2 regions of the Paenibacillus sp. A14 genome follow, and region 2 is predicted to be linked to the other one. Evidence: riboswitches for the same ligand, from Rfam matches in the RefSeq annotation. Region 2 holds a riboswitch; the other holds the start of a gene.
The links. A riboswitch is a leader RNA that binds a small molecule or an ion and turns the genes downstream of it on or off. The one in region 2 is predicted to bind FMN.
Positions count from the first base shown of each region.

Region 1: it holds a riboswitch for FMN, as region 2 does, so the genes downstream of both, V4U88_RS11760 (DMT family transporter) here and ribD (bifunctional diaminohydroxyphosphoribosylaminopyrimidine deaminase/5-amino-6-(5-phosphoribosylamino)uracil reductase RibD) in region 2, are expected to answer to the same signal.

Region 1 covers NZ_JBAGJD010000004.1:89,534-97,080, forward strand. Annotated here, with positions in the region: gene V4U88_RS11735 (SDR family NAD(P)-dependent oxidoreductase) at 1-85, shown strand, start outside; gene V4U88_RS11740 (hypothetical protein) at 127-1,140, opposite strand; gene V4U88_RS11745 (methionine ABC transporter ATP-binding protein) at 1,355-2,116, shown strand; gene V4U88_RS11750 (methionine ABC transporter permease) at 2,109-2,789, shown strand; gene V4U88_RS11755 (MetQ/NlpA family ABC transporter substrate-binding protein) at 2,896-3,774, shown strand; FMN riboswitch at 3,952-4,102, shown strand; gene V4U88_RS11760 (DMT family transporter) at 4,228-5,193, shown strand; gene V4U88_RS11765 (GGDEF domain-containing protein) at 5,364-6,569, shown strand; gene V4U88_RS11770 (glycoside hydrolase family 52 protein) at 6,610-7,547, opposite strand, start outside.
Region 2 covers NZ_JBAGJD010000001.1:497,567-505,113, forward strand. Annotated here, with positions in the region: gene V4U88_RS02445 (segregation and condensation protein A) at 1-88, opposite strand, end outside; gene ribH (6,7-dimethyl-8-ribityllumazine synthase) at 186-653, opposite strand; gene V4U88_RS02455 (bifunctional 3,4-dihydroxy-2-butanone-4-phosphate synthase/GTP cyclohydrolase II) at 723-1,961, opposite strand; gene ribE (riboflavin synthase) at 1,977-2,654, opposite strand; gene ribD (bifunctional diaminohydroxyphosphoribosylaminopyrimidine deaminase/5-amino-6-(5-phosphoribosylamino)uracil reductase RibD) at 2,667-3,806, opposite strand; FMN riboswitch at 4,082-4,277, opposite strand; gene tlp (small acid-soluble spore protein Tlp) at 4,576-4,800, shown strand; gene V4U88_RS02475 (peptidylprolyl isomerase) at 4,871-5,305, opposite strand; gene lysA (diaminopimelate decarboxylase) at 5,723-7,054, opposite strand; gene V4U88_RS02485 (spore germination protein) at 7,157-7,547, opposite strand, start outside.

The DNA.
Region 1 (7,547 bases), on a different contig from region 2:
CGCGTTTCTGGCTTCGGACCTGGCCTCGTTTATTACCGGAGCTTATATTCCGGTCAATGGCGGCAATGTAATGCCGACGATTTAACAAAAAAAGAGAGCGGGTGCTCTCTTTTTTTGTGTTGCGGATTAACTGTCGGCGGAGGTTAGCTTGCTGCGAAGTTCCTCCAGGGACTCGTTCAGTTTGTACTCTTCCTTCGTGGCCTCGTCCATAAAGGCCCTCAAGTTCTGAAGCAAGGGACTTGCTTCGACATCGCCTTCGGCAAGCGCCGCCTCATAAGCCTGTCTGGCCTCGGGCTCCATGACGGAGGTCTCAAAGCCGAACAGCGGCGTATTGTCCAGGCCGTACATGAGGGTTCGTTTATAGTAATCGAGCTTGGGTTTCAATTCCTCCGTCCATTTGAAATCGGGGTATTTTGTTGTGAGTTTTTCCAAAGCCAGCGATCGGTTCAGCAGTTCCTCCCAAGTAATCGTAAGGCCGGCATCACGGGAAGTCGGTTGCACGGTTTCTTGGGCCATCAGCTCCAAATAGGCGGCGGTGTCATCCCCGGCCTGGCTCCCGAACGCGGCGAGAGCGGTGTAATCGGGTGCCGGACTGAACATCCCTTCGGTCCAGTCCAGCACGAACTTGCCTTCCCGGGTTTCGGTCAGCAGTGTTTTCAACGAGTCATCCTGAACTTTGCCGATCAGCTCCTCCAGCGTATCTCCTTCCTCAATAACCTGGTTCAACATCTCCTGACGGTTGCCTTCATAATACCGGTCGGTGAGCGGGCCCAGTGCTTCCATCTGAGCGTCTTCGAAGGCCAGCAGCATCGTCGACATCCGTTCCCCGCTCATTTTGCCGGTATATTGACCGAGAGAATCAAAAGCCTCCTTGAGTGTTCCCCCCTGTTTAAGCAGTGCCTCAAAATCGTCCGCAATCCGATCCTGCTCCGCCTCCGGCAACCGGCTTGGGCTTTGGATTTCTTGATCAGGCTTGTTCTTCTGAAGCCCGGTCTGCGAAGGTTGGGACGAATTCGCTTCGAAAGCTGTATTTTCTGTGGGCGAGTCGGTATTCTCCGAGCACGCGCTCAGCATCAGAGCGGCTAATATCAAGGAGCTGGCGGCTCCCGAGGCACGCTTTCTCCGTCTCTTTTTTAACATGCTGTTAATCTCCTCCCGGGTTTGCGATTATTCCTTAGAATATAGACGTAAACAAGCTGGAAAATGTTCTATTTTCTAATAGTTGTATAATAATAAACTATTTTTGGTGACACAGTATTCAAATTGATCTATAATCAAGGGGATTTACGCATTGTAACAGTATGCAAAAAATATTGATACAACTTTTGTTGATCCATAGGGGGACAGGAGACCAATGATTTCGCTTTATGAAGTCAGCAAAAGCTACGGCTTCGGGGCCGGACGCTTCCCGGCGGTCGACCGGGTTTCCCTGACCATCCGCGAAGGAACGATTCACGGCATTATCGGACCGAGCGGGGCGGGGAAATCGACTTTGCTCCGGATGATGAACCTGCTTGAGCCGCCCGATACGGGCGGGGTTACCGTGCTCGGCCAAGACCTGACGGCGCTGCCAGAAGCCAAACTGCGCATCGCCCGCCGCTCGATCGGCATGGTGTTTCAGCAGTTCCATTTGCTGCATAACCGCACCGTGAGCGGAAACGTGGCCGTACCGCTGGAATTGACCGGTACGGGAAGAACGCAACGGCGGGAGCGCGTGCTGGAGTGCCTCCGGTTTGTCGGACTGGAGGACAAAGCGGATCAATATCCAGCCCGGCTCAGCGGCGGGCAAAAGCAGCGGGTCGCGATCGCCCGGGCCTTGGCCCACCGGCCGGCCGTGCTGCTGTGCGATGAGCCGACATCCTCCCTGGACCCGGACACGACCTCGGAAATTTTGGCGGTGCTTCGGCACATCAATGGGGCGCTCGGGGTCACGATCGTGATCGTGACGCATGAGATGGAGGTTGTGAAGGAACTCTGCCACGAGGTGTCCGTCATGGAGCGGGGCAGGCTGGTGGACAGCTTTGCCCTGCCGAGCCGGCCTTTGGAGGGAGTGTCCCGCCCAAGAATGTCCTATCGGGAACAATTGCTTGGAAAGGGAGGGGGAGCCGATGTTTGATTTCGCCTTGATGGCCGAAAAGGTGATGCAGTATCGGATCCAGATCGCCGAAGCCGTCGGAGAAACCTTTCTGATGGTGGGGATTTCCGTGGCCGCCGCCGTGCTGCTGGGCCTCCCGCTCGGAACGATGCTGTTTCTGACGGCCAAAGGGCAGCTTTACGAGAATCGGACGTGGTCGTCGCTGCTGAACGGGTTCGTGAATGTGGTGCGATCTTTTCCGTTTCTGCTTCTCGTCGTATTTATGATTCCGCTGACCCGGCTGCTCGTAGGAACGGCGATCGGAACCATAGCGGCTTCCGTTCCCCTGGGCGTTGTCTCCATGGCCATCTATGCGAGGCAGGTGGAGCAGTCTTTGTTGGAAGTTCCGCGCGGCGTGGTTGAGGCGGCTCTTTCGATGGGGGCTTCCAAGCTGGAGATTGTGATGAAATTTCTTTATGTCGAAGCCCGTTCCGGACTCGTGCTCGGTCTCACCACCTCGACGATCAGCTTTATTTCCTATTCCACGGTAATGGGGGTCGTGGGCGGCGGAGGGGTCGGTGATTTTGCCATCCGGTACGGATATCAGCGCTTCGAGACGGAGCTGATGGCCGCGGTCATCGTCCTGATGATTGTGCTGGTTCAGCTCATTCAGTTCGCCGGCAGCCGGATTTCCAGATGGCTGGATAAAAGATAACGCGAGCCGAAGCCGATAAAAGCTTTTTCCCGTTAATACCTGTTAACGGGCTATGTAAATCAATAGATCAGGTCCATTCACAAAAAACAAAGAGCAAGAGGGAAGGATGTTGGAGATGAACAACAGAAAATGGATGCTTGGGCTGGTAGCCCTGATCATGATCCTGACCGCGGGTTGCGGCAGTAATACTGGCGGAGCTGCGGAGAAAGGGAGCGCGGAGAAAGGAAATACTTCTTCCGCCGCGAAAGCGTCCGACAAACAGGCCGTGACCCTGAAAGTCGCTACGCTGATTCCGCCGATGACGGAAATTTTGGAGCTGATCAAGCCGCAGCTTCAGGAAGAAGGCGTCAATCTGGAACTGGTTGTGCTGTCCGACAATATTCAGCCGAACGACGCGCTGGCGAACAAGGAAGTCGACGCGAACTTTTTCCAGCATGTTCCTTACATGGAGCAATATAATGAGAACACGGGCAGCAAGCTCGCAGCTGTGCAGCCGGTTTATCACGCCGTTTACGGAGCGTATTCCAAACGCTACAAGAGCATGGAAGAACTGCCTGAAGGCGCGTCGATTGCGATCGCCAACGACCCGTCGAATACGGGGCGTTCGCTCGTCATGCTGGAGAAGGCGGGGATGATCAAGCTGAAGGAAGGCGTAGGAATCAATGCCACAGTAGCTGACGTTACGGAAAATCCCAAAAACTTTAAATTCGAGGAAGTTGATCTGCTCATGCTGGCCCGGATGCTGGACGACGCCGATCTGGTTCTCATGACGCCGGCCTATGCAAGTCCGCTCGGCCTGACGCCCAAAAAGGACGCCCTGCTCACGGAAACGACGGACTCCGCGTTTGCCATCACGCTGGTGGCCCGCGAGGACAACAAAGATTCCGAGGCGGTCCAAAAGCTGGCCAAGGCCATTTCGAGTCCGGAGGTAAAACAGTTTCTGGAAGACAACTACAGTGAAATCGCTATTCCGGCCTTCGAGTAACTCACTATAAAAAAAATAGTTGATTACAAATATGCTATCGTAGTGTTATAATGATCACAAATGAGGTTTTTTCATTCAGTGGTCAGGGTGACTTCACATTGTGACGTTTGTTACAGAGTTTCATCGGCTGCAAGCAGTACTATGAAAGCAACCCATTAAATTAAAATTTAAATGAATATGGATCTTCGGGGTAAGGTGAAATTCCTGACCGGCGGTGATGGTCATCGTATCGATGATTTAGCCCGCGACTCTCCGTTCCGCAAGGGATGGAGACTGACCTGGTGCGACTCCAGGGCCGACGGTAAAGTCCGGATGGGAGAAGATCAATCACAGGCATGCGGGTGCGGGTGTATTCCACCCCCGCAAGCTTATTTGATCGGCCCCCGAAATTTGACTGATGTCAATGCGGGGGCTTTTTCGCGTAGACCCCATATTCAAGAAGGAGTCGGGAATATGGAAAATGCATCACGTGCCACCATTCAAGTCAATTCGTCGAGAACGGTCTCGGGGACTCGCGCAAAAAGCGGTTTCTGGCTGGTCGTGTTGGGGGCGGCCCTCTGGGGCGTCGATCCGCTGTTTCGTCTGATTTTGCTGAAATCGATCACTTCGGCCCAGCTTGTATTGCTGGAGCATATCCTCATCGCGTTGGTCGTGGCGCCGACCTTGTGGAAGAACCGTCAAGAGCTGCGGGGGATCGGCTGGAAGCATGTCGGAGCGCTCTTGTTCATCTCTTGGGGCGGTTCCGCCATCGCCACCATCCTGTTTACCATGGGACTAACCCACGGCGATGCCAATGCCGTATTGCTGCTGCAAAAGCTTCAGCCGCTGTTCGCCATCCTGATGGCCCGCTTTTTGCTGAAGGAGTCGCTCCCGCGCCGATTTTCCCTGCTGTTTCTCATCGCACTGGCCGGCACCTATCTATTGACCTTCGGCTTTTCGGTTCCGTTCGGACACTGGAATGATTTTATCCAGGTCGGCAGTCTCCTCTCGCTGGGCGCCGCCGCGCTTTGGGGCGGATCAACGGTAATGGGGCGGATGATGGTCGGACAGATGAAGTATGAAACGGTCACCTCGCTGCGGTTCATCCTGGCGCTGCCGCTGTTGCTGGCTGTGACCTGGAATGAAGGGGCCGCTTGGCATTTGCCGACGGAGGCTTCCGGCATGGCCGCCTTTTCGCTGAATTTGCTAGGTCAGGCGCTGCTTCCGGGGCTCCTCAGTCTGCTGGTCTACTACAAAGGTTTGACGACCACGAAGGCTTCCGTGGCTACCTTGGCCGAGCTCAGCTTTCCGATGGTGGGCGTGCTGGTGAACTGGATTGCGTTCCAACAGATGGTCACCGTGGCGCAAGCTGTGGGCTTTATCCTGATCTGGACGGCGCTGTTCGTCATTTCCAGACAGAGCCAGCCTGCACCGGCTTGACTTGATAAATATAAATCGGATCACATAAGAACAGGTTTTCGACGAACGCGTCGGAGGCCTGTTTTTTTATCCCATACTATCGATAAAGCTTAAAATTTCAGTTATTATTATCAGAATATAAACCTTTCTTCGGGGGAAGGCGTGGCTATCTCAATATGACGCTGTTACAAATGGATATGAAAACTGTTTATATTCTGCTTTCCCTGGGCCACTTGTTTGCGATGATGTTCATCACGGCCTATCGCTACAAACAACCAAAGGATGTCTCTTATCCTATCTTTTATGCGGCAAAAGGGTGCCAAGCGATCACTTGGGCTCTGCTGGCTGTCCCGGGTTCGGGCGTCCCCATGGTTGTTCTCGCCACGGCCAATCTCGTTTTTTTACTCGGTGTCGGGCTTGAGACATTGGCGTTGATGCGGATTGTCGATGGGCCGAGTCCCGGGACCGGGCGCTATTATGGATGGCTTATCGCGGGTTCCATGACGGCCTACCTCCTGGTGGTTCTTCTGCAAAACACGGAACCGCTGCGTATTTCCGTTGTGTCTCTGGCGGTGGCGCTTTTTCTGCTGCCTCCGGTGTTCCGCATGGTCGGGTCCGGGGAACGGTCGGCTCTGCGCGTTCTGATCGGCTATCTTTATCTCGTTGTGGCGGGCGGTCTGTTGATCCGGACGGGGGTCACCCTGTTCTCGGTCCTGCCTGTAACGATGAACAAGCCGGGGCCTTACCAGGCTTTGTCGTTCTTGTCGCTCTATCTGATTATGACCTTGGGGAATACGGGGTTCGTGCTGATTTCGAAGGAAAAAGCCGACCGGGAGATGTTCAAGCTAGCCAGCTACGACGATTTGACGGGGGCGTTAAACCGCCGCTCGTTCGTTCAAGAGGCCGAGCGGCTGCTGGCCGATTGCGCGAAGCATCGGAAGCCGGCGACATTTATCCTGTTGGACCTCGACAATTTTAAAGGGATCAACGATGCGCTTGGACACGATGCCGGCGATGCCGTCCTAAGGGATTTGGCCAGAAACGTCAGGCAGCGGTTCGGCGGCAGCGATTTGTTCGGCCGGTACGGCGGGGATGAATTCGCACTTTTTCTGCCGGAGGCGGAAGAAGCGAAGGCGGATGCCAAAGCCGAAGGACTGCTGAAGCAGGTGCGGGAACGTAGAAGCGGGGAGGACCTGACGGTCGGTGAGCATGCGATCCGCTATACGATCAGTATGGGGATGGTCACGGAGGTACCGGGCCCCGGCATCACGCTTGACCGGTTATACAAGGCGGCGGACCAGGCGCTTTATCAGGCCAAGCGCGAAGGGCGGAACCGCGCGGCCCGGGGCCGGATGGCGCAGGACCAAAAACAGGAGCCATCTCCCGACCCCTTTTAGGGTTAGGGAGATTTGGCTCCTGTTTTTCATTCGCTCGGGTTTAGCTCATCTTGGCTTCATCCAGCCAAAGGATGGCGGTGACCCCCCGCGGGTAGTAGCGGCTGCCGCAAATCACGCCGCCAAGCATCTGGTCGCTCCAGCTCCAGTAGGCGTTGTCCTTGCTCGTCAGCCAGGCGGCATGGGCGGCATCGGCGGCGGCGCCGGCTTCGTCCCACGGCAGGCTGAGGATGTGCCGGGCGATGAACTGGCTGAGGTAGATTTTGCTCAACCATGAATTATCGCTGGTGGAGGACAGCTTCCAGCCTCCGTCATCGAACAGGCAGACGCCGGGGACCAGCACCGTTGCGAGATGCTGTTTCAGAGCGCTGATGTAGGCCGCAAACCTGCCGTTTGGATCCAGGGCTTCCGGGCAGCCGGTATAAAGCGGGAACACCAGGCCTTCAATCGCCGGGATAATCCGGGAATCGTTATTCTCCGCGATCACGGCGGGAATGTAGCCTTCCGGCCGCAGTTGGCCGGCGATCGTCCGGGCGCAGCGCTCCGCCTGGTCGCCCGCCAGCTTGGCCGCTTCGGGCCGTCCGTTTGCGGCGAACAGCTTCTCCATCGCAACATAGGCGGCCCAGCTTTTTCCGGCGAGATAGATGTTGTTCCGGGCCTGCCCCAGCGACACGTCCAGGCTGTCATAGGTCGTAATCTCGGCGCCGCCCATCGTTCTGGCGCTGTCGAGTCCCATGATGCCGTTGCGCTGGGCCGGGTCGGGATGATCGCGATTCACCATGCTCTCCAGGCATTCTTCGAAAATGCCGAGATTGCGGCCAAGCCACGCGCTGTCCCCGGTATGCTGCGCATAGGCGGCGGCGCACAGCACCCAATTGACCAGCTGTTCATGGGTCATATGGGAGAAGCAGTCCTCAATGGCGTGCAGTTCGTAAGCGGAATACCCCGGGCGTGAGAAGGAATTCGCCACACCCATGTCAT
Region 2 (7,547 bases):
GAATATCGATCTCGGCCTTATCGATCAGATGCAGCAGCAAATCCAGCGGCCCCTCAAATGTCTCCAGTTTGTATAATACGGTCGTCAATGAACATCCTCCACCCGTTGTACATCGTGAAGCATCCAGTGCCTCTAAAAAGAAAAAATGCAGTACCCGAAAAAGAGGGTACTACATTAAATAAGCACTATTTTAGCTGTTTCGTCAAGTTTGCCATTTCGATCGCGGCCATGGCGGCGTCCCAGCCCTTGTTTCCGGCTTTGGTGCCGGCGCGTTCAATCGCCTGCTCGATATTTTCCGTAGTCACGACGCCGAAAATGGCCGGAATGCCGGTCTTCAGACCGATGGCCGCGACACCTTTAGCCACCTCATTGCAAACATAGTCATAATGCGAAGTGGAACCCCGGATAACGGTGCCCAGCGTGATCACCGCGTCGTAATTGCCGCTTTCCGCGAGCTTCTGTGCGGCCAAAGGAATTTCAAACGCGCCCGGTACCCATGCGACGCTGATCTCTTCTTCCTTAACGCCGTGGCGTTTCAGGGCATCGAGCGCTCCGCTGAGCAGCTTGCTTGTTATAAACTCGTTGAACCGGCCTACAACGATGCCGTATTTTAACCCTTCCGATACCAGATTGCCTTCAAAAACGTTCATCATAATGATTTCATCCTCCCTGTGCTTTAAACTGTGTTTTATAACCGTTACAAACGGCTGTGCTTCCCGCGATTAAACCTCGGCGGATTCGTTTTGCTCCAAATCATCGAATTTCAGCATATGCCCGAGCTTGGCTTGCTTCGTATGCAGATAACGGGTGTTATCGGCATTTTCTTTCATTTGCAGCGGAACCCGCTCCACCACTTCCAGACCGTAACCTTCCAGGCCTTTAATCTTTCGCGGATTGTTCGTGAGCAGGCGGATATGGCGAACGCCCAAGTCCTTGAGAATTTGCGCCCCGATGCCGTAATCCCGCAAGTCGGCCGGGAAACCCAGCTTCAGATTGGCGTCGACCGTATCGAACCCCTCTTCCTGCAGCTTATAGGCTTTCAGCTTGTTGACCAGTCCGATCCCGCGGCCTTCCTGGCGCATATAGAGGAGAATCCCCCGGCCCTCTTGTTCGATCTGCCGGAGCGCGGCTTCAAATTGCGGGCCGCAATCGCATCTGTGCGAATGAAAGACGTCGCCGGTCAGACATTCGGAGTGGACCCGAACCAGAACGGGCTCATCACCGTCGATTTCGCCTTTGACTAGGGCCACATGCTCCTTAGCGTCTACCTCGTTCGTATAAGCCACCGCCCGGAATTCGCCGTAGTCGGTCGGCATCCGCACCTCGACTTCCCGGTTGACCAGCTTTTCTTTCTCATTGCGGTAATGAATCAGGTCTTTGACGCTGATCAGCTTCAAGTCATGCTTCTTGGCGATTTCCACCAGATCGGGGAGTCTCGCCATCGTCCCGTCCTCTTTAATCACCTCGCAAATGACGCCGGCGGGATACGAGCCGCACATCCGGGCCAGATCGACGGCCGCCTCCGTATGGCCTGCCCTGCGCAAGACACCGCCCTTCTTGGCAATCAGCGGGAACATATGGCCAGGCCGCCGGAAGTCCGACGGTTTCGCCTTCGGGTCCATAATTCCGCGAACCGTCAAAGAGCGCTCGTGGGCGGAAATTCCGGTGGTCGTATCTTTATGATCGATCGAAACGGTAAACGCCGTTCCGTGATAGTCGGTATTTTGAGCCACCATCGGCGTAAGCTCGAGTTCCTCGGCGCGCTCCGCCGTAATCGGCAGGCAGACCAGCCCCCGGCCCTGGGTAATCATGAAATTGATCACCTCCGGAGTGGCTTTCTCGGCCAGCGCCACAAAATCCCCTTCATTTTCGCGGTCCTCGTCATCGACCACGATGATCACCTTGCCGCGCATCAGCTCGTAAATCGCTTCTTCCACGCGGTCCAGTTGAAATTCGCTCATGGGAATCCCTCCATTTTACATAAATCCGTGCTCCGACAGAAATTGCGGGTCAATGCCCCTCGCTGGAGCGGACACCGTCTTCCGGTCTCCGTTTCCCGAAGTTCCGTAATTCAAAAGATGCTCTACATATTTTCCAAGCACGTCGCATTCCAGGTTAACCGTATCCCCCGCCCCTTTATAGACGAGGATCGTCTCTTTTAAAGTATGGGGAATAATCGATATGGAAAATCCGCCTTCATGTGCTTCAACCACCGTCAGACTGATTCCGTCCACCGTTATGGATCCCTGGGGGATAATGTACCGCGAGAGTGAAGCATCGGCCAATTCGATCTCGTATACGACGGAATTTTGGTCCTGACGCTTGCGTACGATTTGACCCGTTCCGTCCACATGGCCCTGCACGATGTGTCCGCCGAACCGGCCGCCGGCCGCCATCGCCCGTTCGAGGTTTACTTTGCTGCCGGGTTTTAGATCCTTCAGATTAGTATGACGGAACGTTTGCGGCATCACATCGACCATAAATGAATGATCATCAAAAGATACGGCCGTCAGGCATACGCCGTTAACGGCGATGCTGTCCCCCAGTTTCAACCCTTCAGTGATGACCCGGGCCGCAATATGCAGTATGAGTGCCTCCCCTTGGCGGCTAACCGATTTCATCGTCCCGATCTCCTCGATAAGTCCTGTAAACATAGGCTGCCCCCTTTACGCCTCCGTATTTCCTTCGATGTCTGCCTGCACTTCCTCCGGCCAAACCGGCTTTCCTTGAATACAGACATTGTCTCCGATCGTCTCGACTTTCACACTTGCCAGCGTGACGGCTTGGCTCATTTTCTCATATCCCGGAAAAATAAAGCTCCCCGGCGCTTCCACCCCGCCGACCAGTTTCGGGGCGATAAACAGGACGATCTCATCCACCAGCCTCTTTTCCAGCAGAGAGCCGTTTAACCGGCCGCCCCCTTCGACCAGAATGGAGGAGATTTCGCGTTCCCCCAGTTTTTGGAGCGCCAACTGCAAATCCACACGCGGCCCCTCCCCGCAGGGAATCACTTCGATGCCCCGCTCCGTCAGGGCAGCCATCTTCGCACGGTCCGCGGCCTCGGTCGTCAGGACGAGGGTCGGCGCCGCTCCGTCGCTCAGTACCCGGCTGCCGACCGGAACCCGAAGCGTCGAATCGACGATGATGCGCACCGGATCCAGTCCGGGAACCGCTAGACGGGTCGTCAATTGCGGATCATCCGCCAGCACGGTTCCGGAGCCGACCATAATACCTTGATGGCGGTGCCGCATCGTGTGCACGATTTCGCGCGAGGCTTCGTTCGAAATCCACTTGCTGTCCCCCGTTTTCGTCGCGATTTTACCGTCCAGCGTACTGGCCGTTTTTATCGTGACGTATGGGAGACCGGTCGTGATGTACTTGATGAATTTCCGGTTTAAAGCCACCGCCCGTTCCCGAAGCACCCCGGTTGTGACTTCGATGCCGCTTTGCCGCAACCGTTCGATTCCCCGCCCGGCCACCTGCGGATTGGGATCTTCGGTGGCCACGACAACCCTTGCCACCTTATCCTCGATCAGCCGCTCCGCGCAAGGAGGAGTCATCCCGTGATGGCTGCAGGGCTCCAGCGTAACGTACACCGTGCTTCCTTCGGCCAAGGGGCCCGCCATGCGGAGCGCATGCACTTCCGCATGCGGCGTTCCCCTCTTCAGGTGGGAGCCCAAGCCGACCACCGCGCCGTCTTTGACCACGACAGCCCCGACGACCGGATTGATCCCGGTCTGCCCCTGGGCGCGTTCGGCCATTTGCAGGGCCAGCTCCATGTAATATTCATCGCCGATCGTTTCTATAACCGCCCCTCCTTTTGCTTTAGACATAAAAAGCTCCCGCCGGAGCATTCCGGCAGGAGCTGTTGAGAGTGATCATCCGCGAAATAAAAGCTGCGTTAAATTACACCTAACCAAGCCATGACAAAATCATAGCCGGTAGGCATTCTTCGCCTTCGCCAAATCGAGCATCTTGTTCAACATGGAAACACAAATAAACCATGTGAAAACATGAACTTTAACGAAGCTGCTTTGTTTTAATTAAAAGCACCGTACGATTGACCTACGAATGCTCTTCGCGTCTCCTTCTCCCATCCAGACTATACTGTCGGTCCCGGAATCACACCGGCTCAGCCATATGCGAGCAGTTCCCGCATACGGGTCACGGACTTGTGCGCGCCCTGATCTCCGCATTCGTTGTAACAACTCATTGCCGGAGCCTCAAAGCCCGCCATCACCGTCGGTAGGGAATTTCACCCTGCCCCGAAGGAATGCATATGAAATTGATAAAGTCATTAAACCATCTGACTTGAGGAAAGAATAGCATAAAAAAAACAAAAATACAACAATACCCGATTCAGATATTGTTGTCAGTTTATTCTCCGCACCGCTAATCATTATTACTATCACTGGAGCTTAAGTTGCTCGGTGGTTGACATTTTTTATAATCGCTCCTTTATTTAGGAAACAAAAAATAAATAGTACGCCATTCATCTGAATAAAAAAAGCCTCCGCGTGCGACAATAACATTGCCCCGTTTGCCGGGGAAAGAAACCTTCAGGAGGGAACAGCCATGGCCAAACCTGACAACCGCGCCGATAACGTGGAAAAGCTGCAGGAGAACATTCAGAATACGATCCGCAACTTCCGCGAAGGCCAGGACTACCTGAGCGAACATGCCGATGAAATCACCGGTGAGGAAAAACAACAAATTGAAGAAAAGAACGCCCGGCGTATAAACAGTATCCGCGGCTTCCGGGAGGAAGTCAAGGACGAAGCGGCTGACCGGCAATCCTAATCTTATCATGGAATAGCAGAAGGGCTCCCGGCCAAATTTGGCCTAGGGAGCCCTTCGCATTACACAAGGATTACTCGTCCCAGACGGTAACCTCTTTCATTTTGTCCCCGGGACGGATTTGATCCACCAGGTCCATACCGGACGTCACCTTTCCGAATACGGTATGCACTCCGTTCAGGTGAGGCTGCGGCTCATACACGATGAAGAACTGGCTGCCGCCGGTGTCTTTTCCGGCATGGGCCATCGACAATACGCCGCGTTCGTGCTTCGTCGTATTCGTGGCTGTTTCGCATTTGATCGTGTAACCCGGTCCACCGGTACCAGTCCCGTTAGGGCAGCCCCCCTGCGCTACAAACCCGGGAATAACACGGTGAAACGTCAGCCCGTTATAGAAGCCGGAGTTCGCCAGCTTCTCGAAGTTCGCCACAGTACCCGGAGCCTCTTCCGGCAGAAACTGGATTTCCACTTCCCCGCCTTTTTCCAAAACGATCTTTCCTTTTTTCATATAGGTCACTTCCTCTTCTTCTTTAGTGAACATGCTTCGGGACAAACCTATTCCAGTGTACTATGAAATCCCTCGGGTAGCAAAAAAAGGCCCGATCAGAGCGTTGGAATCCTACTTCCCGGCACAAGAAAAAGCCAGTTCACACTTAGAAATGAACTGGCTTAGTCCGTGTGAAATGTTCTTCCATTTCACACGGCTGCTTATCATATAGATGAATTCCTGCAAATCTGCAGGCTTTTTACCATTCAGAAGGTTTGTGCGAAATTCATGCAAATCTTGTATTTTTAGCGGAGAATCCCTGCTGGCCGCAAATCGCCAAAAATTCCTGCACAATAGCATCAATTTGCGAATACCGAGGGGATATGGCGAAAATTCCTGCATTTTTGCATCTATTCGAACTTCACTTACCGTCCCCTCTTATTTCAGGGACGGCTGTTTGGCAATGCGCTCGGGAATAACGTCGCAGGAGGTGATGTCCTGCAGGGTCTCCCGTTTAACAACCAGATCGCTTTGACCATTCTGCACGAACACGACCGCAGGCCGGCGGATCCTGTTATAATTGCTCGCCATGGCGTAGTTGTAAGCTCCGGTACAAGCAACCGCCAGCAAATCGCCGGATTTGACCTTCGGCAGTTCCAGATCCCAGATCAGCATGTCGCCGCTTTCGCAGCATTTACCGGCGATGGAAACCGTCTCTTCGGCCGCATCCAGGCCGCGGTTGGCCAGCATCGCTTCATACTTGGATTCGTACAGCGCCGGACGCGGGTTGTCGGTCATTCCTCCGTCAACGGAGACATATTTCCGTACCCCCGGGATGTCCTTGCTCGTACCGACCGTATATAGCGTAGTTCCGGCGTCGCCCACGATACTGCGGCCCGGTTCCACCCAAATCTCCGGCAGTTGCGGATAAGCGTCGGCAAAAGAAGACTTCACCGCATCCGTAATCGCCTTCACATAATCCGATACCTTCAATGGCGTGTCCTCGGAGGTGTAACGGATCCCGAAGCCACCGCCGAGATTGATGACTTTAAAGATGACGTTCAGTTGATCCTTGACGCGAAGCGCGAATTCCGCCACGCGCTCCACAGCCATCTGAAAGCCTTCGACCTCAAAAATTTGCGAGCCGATGTGGGAATGCAGCCCGAGCAAATTCAGGTTCAAACTGCGGGATGCCTGTTCAACCGCTTCATAAGCGGAGCCGTTGCCGATATCGAAGCCGAACTTCGAATCCGTTTGCCCGGTGGAAATATATTCATGCGTATGGGCTTCCACCCCCGGCGTGACGCGCAGCAGAACATTGACGGTGACGCCTTTTTCGGCGGCAAGCGCCTGCAGCATGTGCATCTCCGTAAAGTTATCCACTACAAAACAGCCGATGTTCGCCTGAATCGCCATCTCCAGCTCTTCCGGCGTCTTGTTATTGCCATGAAAATGGATCCGCTGCGCAGGGAAACCAGCCTGCAGTGCCGTATATAATTCCCCTTCCGACACGACGTCAAGGGACAGCCCCTCTTCCTCGGCCAGCCGGCACATAGCCATAACGCAGAACGCTTTGCTGGCGTAAGCCACCTGGAAGGACAAGCCCGATGCCCGAAACGCTTCCATATATTCACGGCATCTTTGCCGAATCAAGGCTTCATCCATAATGTAGAGCGGAGTGCCGTAAGTTTCTTTCAGCTCTAGCGTATCGCATCCGCCGATTTCCAGATGTCCCTTGGAGTTGATTTTGCTGGTACCGTGTAAATACATCTATGCAGTCCTCCACTTTCAGTTTTTCATCAGTATAGCAAACAACCACCCAACTGAAAAATGGATTTTTAGGAATATCATTTGTGTTTTTTGCGGACTGGCCTACGAATCCCGCTTCTCGCGCGGCATCCTCGTCCGGTCCCTCGTCTTGTTCATGGAAGGTCTCTGCTTGGACGTGAGCACCGGGACGCGGAAGATGATGGCTGCCATCGCCTTTGCATTAAAGGGAATAAACGGCCACAAGTAAGAAGTATTAAACGACCGCTGCAGGCTGAGAAATATCATAAAAGCCGTGATCCCGCCGATAAACCCCGGCGCCCCGAAAATCGCCACCAGGATGATCATAGTCAACCTGACCGCCCGATTGGCCAGCCCCAGCTCATAGCTGGGCGTGGCAAACATGCCGATGGCGGCGACCGCCATATACAGCACAACCTCGTTGACGAACAGACCGCTCTTTACCGCGATATCCCCAATCAGAATCGCCGCGATC